Regions from separate parts of the Acetanaerobacterium sp. MSJ-12 genome, predicted to be linked through region 1. Evidence: predicted binding sites of a transcription regulator. Region 1 holds the regulator's gene; the other holds the start of a gene.
What was found. The regulator Rex, encoded in region 1, represses fermentation and respiration genes when NADH is low (regulators of the CRP and FNR family bind a similar motif). The targets are predictions, from matches to a motif close to ATTGTTAANNNNTTAACAAT.
Positions count from the first base shown of each region.

Region 1 (4,161 bases):
CGGAGCTGTCCGAGCGGCAGGTGGAGATGCTCCTCTGCGGCGGGCTGCTGGACTACACCAAAAAAATGAGCGAAAGGCAGGCAATGAGATGATGGAAGAAAAAATGGTCTCCGCAACCGAACAGTTTGCCAAGGTTTTACAGGGCCAGTTGGAGCGCATCCAGCGGGTGAAGGAGCAGGGCGACTTTGTCGATTACAGCGGTCTCGACCAGATCGTGATCGGCGTCTGCGGCGGCGACGGCATCGGCCCCCGCATCACCCACGAGGCCCAGCGGGTCATCTCCTACCTGCTGCAAGACCAGGTGAAGGCCGGCCGGGTGGTCTTTAAAGAGATCGACGGGCTGACCATCGAGAACCGGGTGGCCCAGAACAAGGCCATCCCCGACGACGTGCTGGCCGAACTCAAGGCCTGCCACGTCATCCTCAAGGGGCCCACCACCACCCCCCGCAAGGGCGACCCCTGGCCCAACATCGAAAGCGCCAACGTGGCCATGCGCAAAGAGCTCGACCTCTTTGCCAACGTCCGCCCGGTGAAGGTGCCCGAACAGGGCATCGACTGGACCTTCTTCCGCGAAAACACCGAGGGCGCCTACACCCTGGGCTCGCTGGGGGTCAATGTGGACGAGGACCTGGCGGTGGACTTCACCGTCACCACCACCCAGGGCACCGAGCGCATCGCCCGGCTGGCTTACGACTACGCCCGCAAAAACGGCAAGGGCCGGGTCTCTATCGTCACCAAGGCAAATGTCATCAAGACCACCGACGGCAAGTTTTTGGAGATCTGCCAGAAGGTGGCCCAGGAGTACCCTGAGATCGCCACCGACGACTGGTACATCGACATCATGACCGCCAAGCTGGTGGACGAAAAGCGCCGCCGCGACTTCCGTGTCTTCGTCCTCCCCAACCTCTACGGCGACATCATCACCGACGAGGCGGCCGAGTTCCAGGGTGGCGTCGGCACCGCCGGCAGCGCCAACCTGGGCAAGCGTTACGCCATGTTCGAGGCCATTCACGGCTCCGCCCCCCGGATGGTGAAGGAGGGGCGGGACATCTACGCCGACCCCTGTTCCATGCTGCGGGCCGCCGTCCTGCTGCTCTCCCACATCGGCTACCAGGCCGAGGCGGACAAGTTGGAGCGGGCGCTGGACATCTGCATGTTTGAAGAGAAGAAGATGCACTGCACCGGCCGCGATACCGGCTGCACCTGCGAAGAATTCGGCAACTACGTGATGGACACCATCCAGTCGCTGTAAAAACGGGGTGTTTTTGTGAAAAAGAACGGCGTTTCCCTGTCTGTCATCCGGCGGCTCCCCCGCTACTACCGCTTTTTGGGGGACCTGCTGCAAAACGGGGTGGGGCGCATCTCCTCCAAGGAGCTGTCCCAGAAGATGAACCTCACCGCCTCGCAGATCCGCCAGGACCTCAACTGTTTTGGGGGCTTCGGCCAGCAGGGCTACGGCTACAACATCGAACAGCTCCACCGGGAAATCGGGCGGATCATCGGCGTGGACACCATGCACGACACCATCCTCATCGGCGCGGGCAACCTGGGCAGCGCCATCGCCGCCCACATGAACTTTGAGAAGCGGGGCTTTCGCCTGGCGGGGATCTTCGACTCCGACCCCCAAAAGACCGGCGAGATCATCGCCGGCCTGCCGGTGCGCTCCACCGGCGAGCTGGAAACCTTCTGCCGGGAAAACCACCCCACCATCGCTATCCTCTGTATCCCCAAGACGGCGGCCCCCAAGGTGGCCCCCCAACTGGTGGATCTGGGCATCACCGGGTTTTGGAACTTCAGCCACTACGACCTGCGGGTCGACCACAGCGACGTGGTGGTGGAAAACGTCCATCTGGGGGACAGCCTGCTGACCCTCTGCTACCAGGTGACCCACAACAGGCCGGAGGAGGACGAGGGGGAAAAATAAGCCCCTTCCCTCCCCCGCCGGCAGGGCGCAAAAAAACAGGTGCGGATCCGTTCGCACCTGTTTTTTCTTTGCCGTCAGTCGATGGCGGTGTCCAGCGCCAGCAAGATCATGTCCTTGAGGTTTTTCTCCTTGTCCTCTGCCGAAACGCCCTTGGCCCCCGGCTTGAAGGAGGTCTCGACGATGGACATGACGGTGAGGGCCTTGGCCCCGTAGCGGGCGGCCACGGTGTAAAGGCCCGCCCCCTCCATCTCCGAGGCGATGACCCCGTAGTCGGCCCAGACCTTCTTGTACTCCTCCTTGTTGTCGATGTAGAGGTGGTCGTTGCAGATGGTGTTGCCCACGTAAACCGGCAGTCCCCTCTCCCGGGCGATGTGGTAGCACTTGTCCAGCAGCTCAAAGTCGGCGCAGGGGGCGTAGTGGCCGGGGAAGATGTGGTCGTTGAGGGCGGAGGTGGTGCTGGTCGCCTGGGAGAGGACCAGATCCAGGGCCTTCAGCTTCTCGGAATAGGCGCCGGCGGTCCCCAGGCGGATCATCTTTTTGCAGCCGTAGTCCCGGGCCAGCTCGGTCGCGTAGATGAGGATGGAGGGGATCCCCATGCCGGTCCCCATGACTGACACCCGCTGCCCCTTGTAGGTGCCGGTGTAGCCGTACATCCCCCGGATCTCGTTGAAGCAGACGGCGTCCTCCAAATAGGTCTCGGCAATGTGCTTGGCCCGCATCGGGTCCCCGGGGAGGAGGATGTTGGGGGCGATCTCCCCCGCCTTTGCGGCAATGTGCATGCTCATGTCAACAGACAACCCCTTTCGACTGCGCCTCACGGCGCTTTTTTCCATGATACCGTTCTTTTTTGCCGGTGGCAATCCGCCTTGCCGCGATTTGGCGTTCCCGTGCATTTTCGCCGGGAAATTTGTGTATATTCCCCTCTCCCTCTGCCGTCGCGGCAGAAAAGGGGCCACCCTCTCCTTTCCCCTTGTATCCAAGGGGCAAAAGTGCTAAAATATAGCAAATATACAAAAAAATATTATTCGCTTTTTCAAACGACCAGGAGGTGCCGTCATGCTGGAAAAGGTCAACCTAAAAAAGATCATGATGAAGGAGGAGTACAAGGCCATTGCGGGGCAGCTCAAGCCCCGCCTCTCCGCCCTGCAACAGCAGATGAAGGAGGCCAAGGTGCCGGTCATCATCCTCTTTGAGGGGTGGAGCGCCGCCGGCAAGGGCAGCAAGATTTCCGACGTCATCCTCAACCTGGACCCCCGGGGCTTCAAGGTCTACTCCACCGTCGACCCGGACGAGACCGAGGCCCGCCACCCCTTCCTCTGGCGGTTCTGGCAGAAAATCCCCATCGCCGGGGAGTTCTCCATCTTCGACCGCAGCTGGTACCAAGAGGTGTCCACTGCCCAGCTGGAAAACGCCCTCCCCAAAAAAGAGCTGACCCGCCGCATCGAGGAGATCAACCACTTCGAGCGCACCCTCACCGACAACGGCTACCTGATCATCAAGTTTTTCCTGCACATCAGCCAGAAGGAGCAGAAAAAGCGGCTCTCCGCCCTAGAGGAGAGCAAGGCCACCCGCTGGCGTGTCACCAAGACCGACTGGAAGAGGAACCGCCGCTACGACGACCTCTACCAAATCTACGACCAGATGTTGGAGCAGACCGACACCTCCTGCGCCCCCTGGCATGTGATCGCCAGCGAGGACCGCGACGTGGCCATGGCGGACATCTACCAGACCCTGGTCAAGGAGATCGGTCGGGCCATCGCCCAGCGGCCGGAGCGGGACGCACAGGCCGCCGCCTACCAGGGCGGCATCCCCGCCAGTCGCTTTCCATTGGTGGAGACCCCAAAACTCTGCGACATCGACCTCAACCGCACCCTGGAGCCCACCACCTATAAAGAAGAATTGAAGAAGTGCCAAGCCAAGCTGAAAAAGCTGCACGGGCTCCTCTACAAGGAGCAGATCCCGGTCATCGTCGCCTACGAGGGGTGGGACGCGGCCGGCAAGGGGGGCAACATCAAGCGGGTTGCCGCCGCCCTCGACCCCCGCGGGTACGAGGTGGTCCCCATCGCCGCCCCCTCCAAGGAGGAGCTGGGCCGCCACTTCCTCTGGCGGTTCTGGACCCGGCTGCCCAAGCGGGGGCACATCACCATCTTTGACCGCACCTGGTACGGGCGGGTGATGGTGGAGCGGGTCGAGGGCTTCTGCACCCCCGCCGACTGGGCCCGGGCCTACGACGAAAT
Region 1 covers NZ_JAHLPK010000003.1:106,068-110,228, reverse strand. The annotation lists gene KQI11_RS04220 (aconitate hydratase) at 1-92, shown strand, start outside; gene KQI11_RS04215 (isocitrate/isopropylmalate family dehydrogenase) at 92-1,252, shown strand; gene KQI11_RS04210 (redox-sensing transcriptional repressor Rex) at 1,268-1,924, shown strand; gene deoD (purine-nucleoside phosphorylase) at 1,999-2,709, opposite strand; gene pap (polyphosphate:AMP phosphotransferase) at 2,981-4,161, shown strand, end outside.

Region 2 (4,161 bases), on a different contig from region 1:
AGGGTCCCCTCCTGTTTGTCCCCTCGGCCCCCCTTCTCTCGGGAGGCCCCGCATCCGACTCCCCCGGCAAAACCGGGGATCTTGGGCGCAAAAGCCACCAAAAAGGGGAGGCGGCAGAGGCCCGATCGCCCCTGCCGCCCCCCATCTCGGCGGTCAAAAATACTCGATGGTGACCCGCTTGCCGGTCTTGCGGAGTTCCTCCGCCAGCTCGCCGATCAGGCTGAATTTCAGCCCCAGGGAGACGGGCATCCCCGGGTTCTGGTGCGCCTCGTTGAGGGCCTGCCCCACCAGAAAGTGCACCTCGGTGGACTCCTCCATCAGCACCCTCGTCAGCTTGGTGGCGCCGTCTTTTTTCTTGTAGTTGATCAGCTCGTGCTCCCCCCCGGTCTCATTGAGTTCGCGGATGTTCTCCAGCGCCTTGCGCAGGGTGAGCACCCCCTCGGTCACCAGGTCGACCCCGGGGAGGAGGGCGGTGGGCGGCAGGGCCGGGTTGTCGTAGTCCAGCAGCACCTTCAGCTCCCGCCCGGTGACCCGGCTGACGATCTGCGAGGTGGTGCCGCCGCAGACCACCTTCAGCCCCTTGGAGTACATCAGCCGGTTGACCACCGTGGCGTCCAGCTCCTTCTTGGCGGGGGGGCCCACCATCACGGTGACCGCCCGCCCCTCCCGAAAGCGGATGGCGCAGACGGTGGAGTCGTCCCCCGGCTTGTTCATGTACAGGGTGTTGACGGTGGAGACCATCTTCTTGGCCATCACCCGGGGGGAGATGTCCTTCTCCATGGCCTCCTCGGCGTACTTGACGATGTTGTCGTACTGCCAGCCCAGATCCAGCAGGGAGCCGACCCCGGCGTGGACCACCCCGTCGGAAAACATCACCAGCATGTCGTCCACCTGGGCCTGAAAGGAGGAGGTGTAGATGATCTTCCCGTCGATCTCCACCACCTCCCGCTCCAGCTCCATCAACTTGCCGTCGCGAAAGTAGATGATGAGGGGGTTGTCAAACTCGGCGGTGTAGATCCAGCCGTCGGGCTTGACCTTGACGATGGTGAAGGTGGAGTAGGCCAGCCCCCGCTCAGAGCACTTGGGCAGGGTGGAGGCGATGGTCTCGACGCACTCGGTGAGCTTGGCCCCCTCGGCCATCATGGTGGCGATGATCTTGCTGGTGAGGGTGGAGAGGATGTTGGCCTTGACCCCGCTGCCCAATCCGTCGGCCAGCACGGCGTAGAAGCCGCCCCCCTGGTCGCGGATGAACTCCACCTTGTCGCCGCACAGCTCCTCGCCGTAGTGGTTGATGCTCTCATAGGCGGCGTCGGCAAAGAATTTCATAGGGCACCGTCCTCCCCCTGTTCCATGCTCTTTTTCAGGCTGGTGAGGGCCACCTTGGTCTCGGCGGTGGTCTCCCCCAGCAGGGAGGCGATCTCCTGGGCCACCCGCATCTGCTTGTCAATGACCTTCTGGGCGGTGTCCACGGTGTGCATCCGCAGGCCCTCCAGCTTTTTCTTGTTCTCGTTCTCGGCGGTCATGTCCTTCATGAAGACGATGAACATCCGGTTCTCGCGGATGTAGATCACCGTCTCCTCCACGCTGACGCCCTCGCCCACCACCACTTCGTTCTTCATGGCCGGGCGGCCGCTCTCCCTGGCGCGGTCAAAGGTGTCGTCGCCGAAAAACTCGGGGATGATCTGGCCGACGGCGCTCTCCCGGCGCAGCCCCATCATCTCCTCGGCGGCGGGGTTCAGGTCCAGCACCTCCAGCTCCTCGGTCAGGGCGATGGTGCCGTTGGGGGAGTGCTGAATGACGGTGGAGGAGATGTTCTCCGCCTTCTCCCGCAGGTAGGGCAGGCACATGTTGACGTCGGCCTTCCCCCGGTAGACGGCAATGGCCTTGTCCCGGCAGGTCTCGTAGCCGCAGCCGCCGCAGTTGAGCTCCTGCTCGGGGCTGGTCTTGCCGATCTGGGCGAGGATGGCGCGGATCTCCTCCTCGGTGGGGATGGGCTCGGCCTTGGGGGCCCCCCGGAAGAGCCGCAGGTGATCCAGCTCACAGGCGGCCGAGGGGGCGGGCCGGGCGTCCCGGGGCTTGGGCTGGTCGTCGATCTCCATCCGCCCGCGGAAGCTGGAGATCCCCGCCCGGCGCATCACCGGGCCGCCCAGGCAGGCCCCAGCGCACATGTTGGCCTCGATGAAGAGGCCGGTGGGGCGCTCGCTCTCCAGCCAGGAGAAGAGCTCCATGCAGTTTTCCACCCCGTCGACGCAGACCTTGCGGTAGTGGCCGTAGCTCTCCGGCTCGATGCTCTTGAGGATGCCGCTGGGCTTGGGGTAGAGGCGGCTGACCGGGTGGGCGGTGCCCACCGCCTCCCCGTCGGCCTCCCCCTGGGGGGCCCCCTCGATGAGGGCGCGCAGGGCGTTGAAGCTCAGGGCGTAGTCCACGTCCCCCCCGGCCAGGGGGTCCATGGCCTCCTCCTTCTTGGCCAGGCAGGGGCCGATGAAGACCACGTGGATGTTCTGGCCGTATTTCGCCTTCATCATCTTAGCGTGGGCCATCATGGGGGAGTAGACCGGGGCCAGCCACTGGGCGATGGCCGGGTAGTGGCGCTCGACCATCATCACCACCGAGGGGCAGGCCGTGGCGATGATGTTCTCCATCTCGCCGGCGGCCATCAGCTGGGCGTAGGCGCGGGAGGTCTCGTAGGCGCCCACGGCGGTCTCCTCCACCCCGGCAAAGCCCACGGCCTTGAGGGCGGCCGAGAGCTGCTCAAAGGTGAGGTCGGTGAAGTAGCTCTTGTAAGAGGGGGCCAGGGTCACGTAGACCGGGTCGGGCCCCTTCAGCAGCTCCAGCACCTTGGGCCGGTGGTCGGTGGTGAAGCGGGCGTTTTGCGGGCAGACGTCCACGCAGGTGCCGCAGAGGACGCACTCGTCCTCGATGATCTGCACCTTCCCGCCCGAAAAGGAGATGGCCTTGATGGGGCAGTGCCGGATGCACTTGTAGCAGTTTTGGCAGTTTCCCTCGTTGAGTTTGATGATGCTGCTCACCGTTTTATTCCTCCTCTACCTTGGGCAGTACGTACTGGTAAAAAATGTCGCTGGCGTTGGCAAACCCCACATGGGAGATGGGCTCGTCGTCCACCTGCATGGAGATGCCGTCCAAACAGCGCCCCATGCAAAACGAGGCCTTGAGGGCCACCTTGTCCTCCAGCCCCCGCTCCTTGATGATCTCCTGAAAGGTCTTGATGACCTGGTAGGAGCCCTTCATGTGGCAGGAACTGCCCACACAGACTGTCACTGTAACCATCGTCTCTCTGCGCCTCCTCGCGTCAAACTGCCGGCCCCGCCGCCCCGCCGGGCAGGGGGGAGGGCATGGCTTCTCTATTTTATCTATTATACACGATTGCGCAGGGCGGGAAAAGGCCGCGTTCCTGCCAAAATCGGGTGGAAAAACTGTCGATAAATGCTATTGAAATGGCGGTATGGCCAGTGTATAATAGGTTAGATTGTTAATTCGGTATCAAGCCGCCCAACCCGCAAACCAAATAAGAGCAGGAGTGAACAAAGGTGAAAACGATGAAATCCATCCGTGTGGTCGTCTGCGTTTGCACCCAGTGCATCATGAATGGCGCCATGGACATCATTGAGTCGGTGGAGAGCCTGAAAAAGCTCAAGTACGAGATGCGCCACGGGGTAAAAATCGAGGTGGAGACCCAGGTCTGCCACACCGAGCACGACCACAGCCAGGTCTGTCCGGTGGTCTTTGTGGACGGCCAGCAGATCGAAAAGGCCACCAATGAAGAGGTCATGACACGCATTTTATCGATTGTGAGGAAGTGATTGCAACGTGAGAGGAGTTTACACACCCGTCACCAAAATTCGCCGCCAGATCTTTACCGAGATCGCCCGGCTCGCCTTTGAGGGGTGGAGCCACGAAAAGGTAGAGGAGCTGCCCTACAAGATCATCTCGGGCGAAATTCCCCAATACCGCGACAGCGTCTTCAAAGAGCGGGCCATCGTCGGCGAGCGGCTGCGGCTGGCCATGGGCCTGCCCCTGCGCGACATCAACGACAACGCCCCCATCTCCAAGGGCCTCAGCGACGACATGCTCATCAACCAGGCCTACGAGCTGCCACTGATCAACGTCATCCCCTTTGCTTGCAACGCCTGCCCTGAGACC
Region 2 covers NZ_JAHLPK010000007.1:5,167-9,327, forward strand. The annotation lists gene KQI11_RS08810 (SpoIIE family protein phosphatase) at 154-1,326, opposite strand; gene KQI11_RS13525 ([Fe-Fe] hydrogenase large subunit C-terminal domain-containing protein) at 1,323-3,029, opposite strand; gene KQI11_RS08820 ((2Fe-2S) ferredoxin domain-containing protein) at 3,034-3,288, opposite strand; gene KQI11_RS08825 (hypothetical protein) at 3,549-3,821, shown strand; gene KQI11_RS08830 (4Fe-4S dicluster domain-containing protein) at 3,829-4,161, shown strand, end outside.
Region 2: the regulator Rex is predicted to act here: its motif matches at 3,487-3,506, upstream of KQI11_RS08820 ((2Fe-2S) ferredoxin domain-containing protein).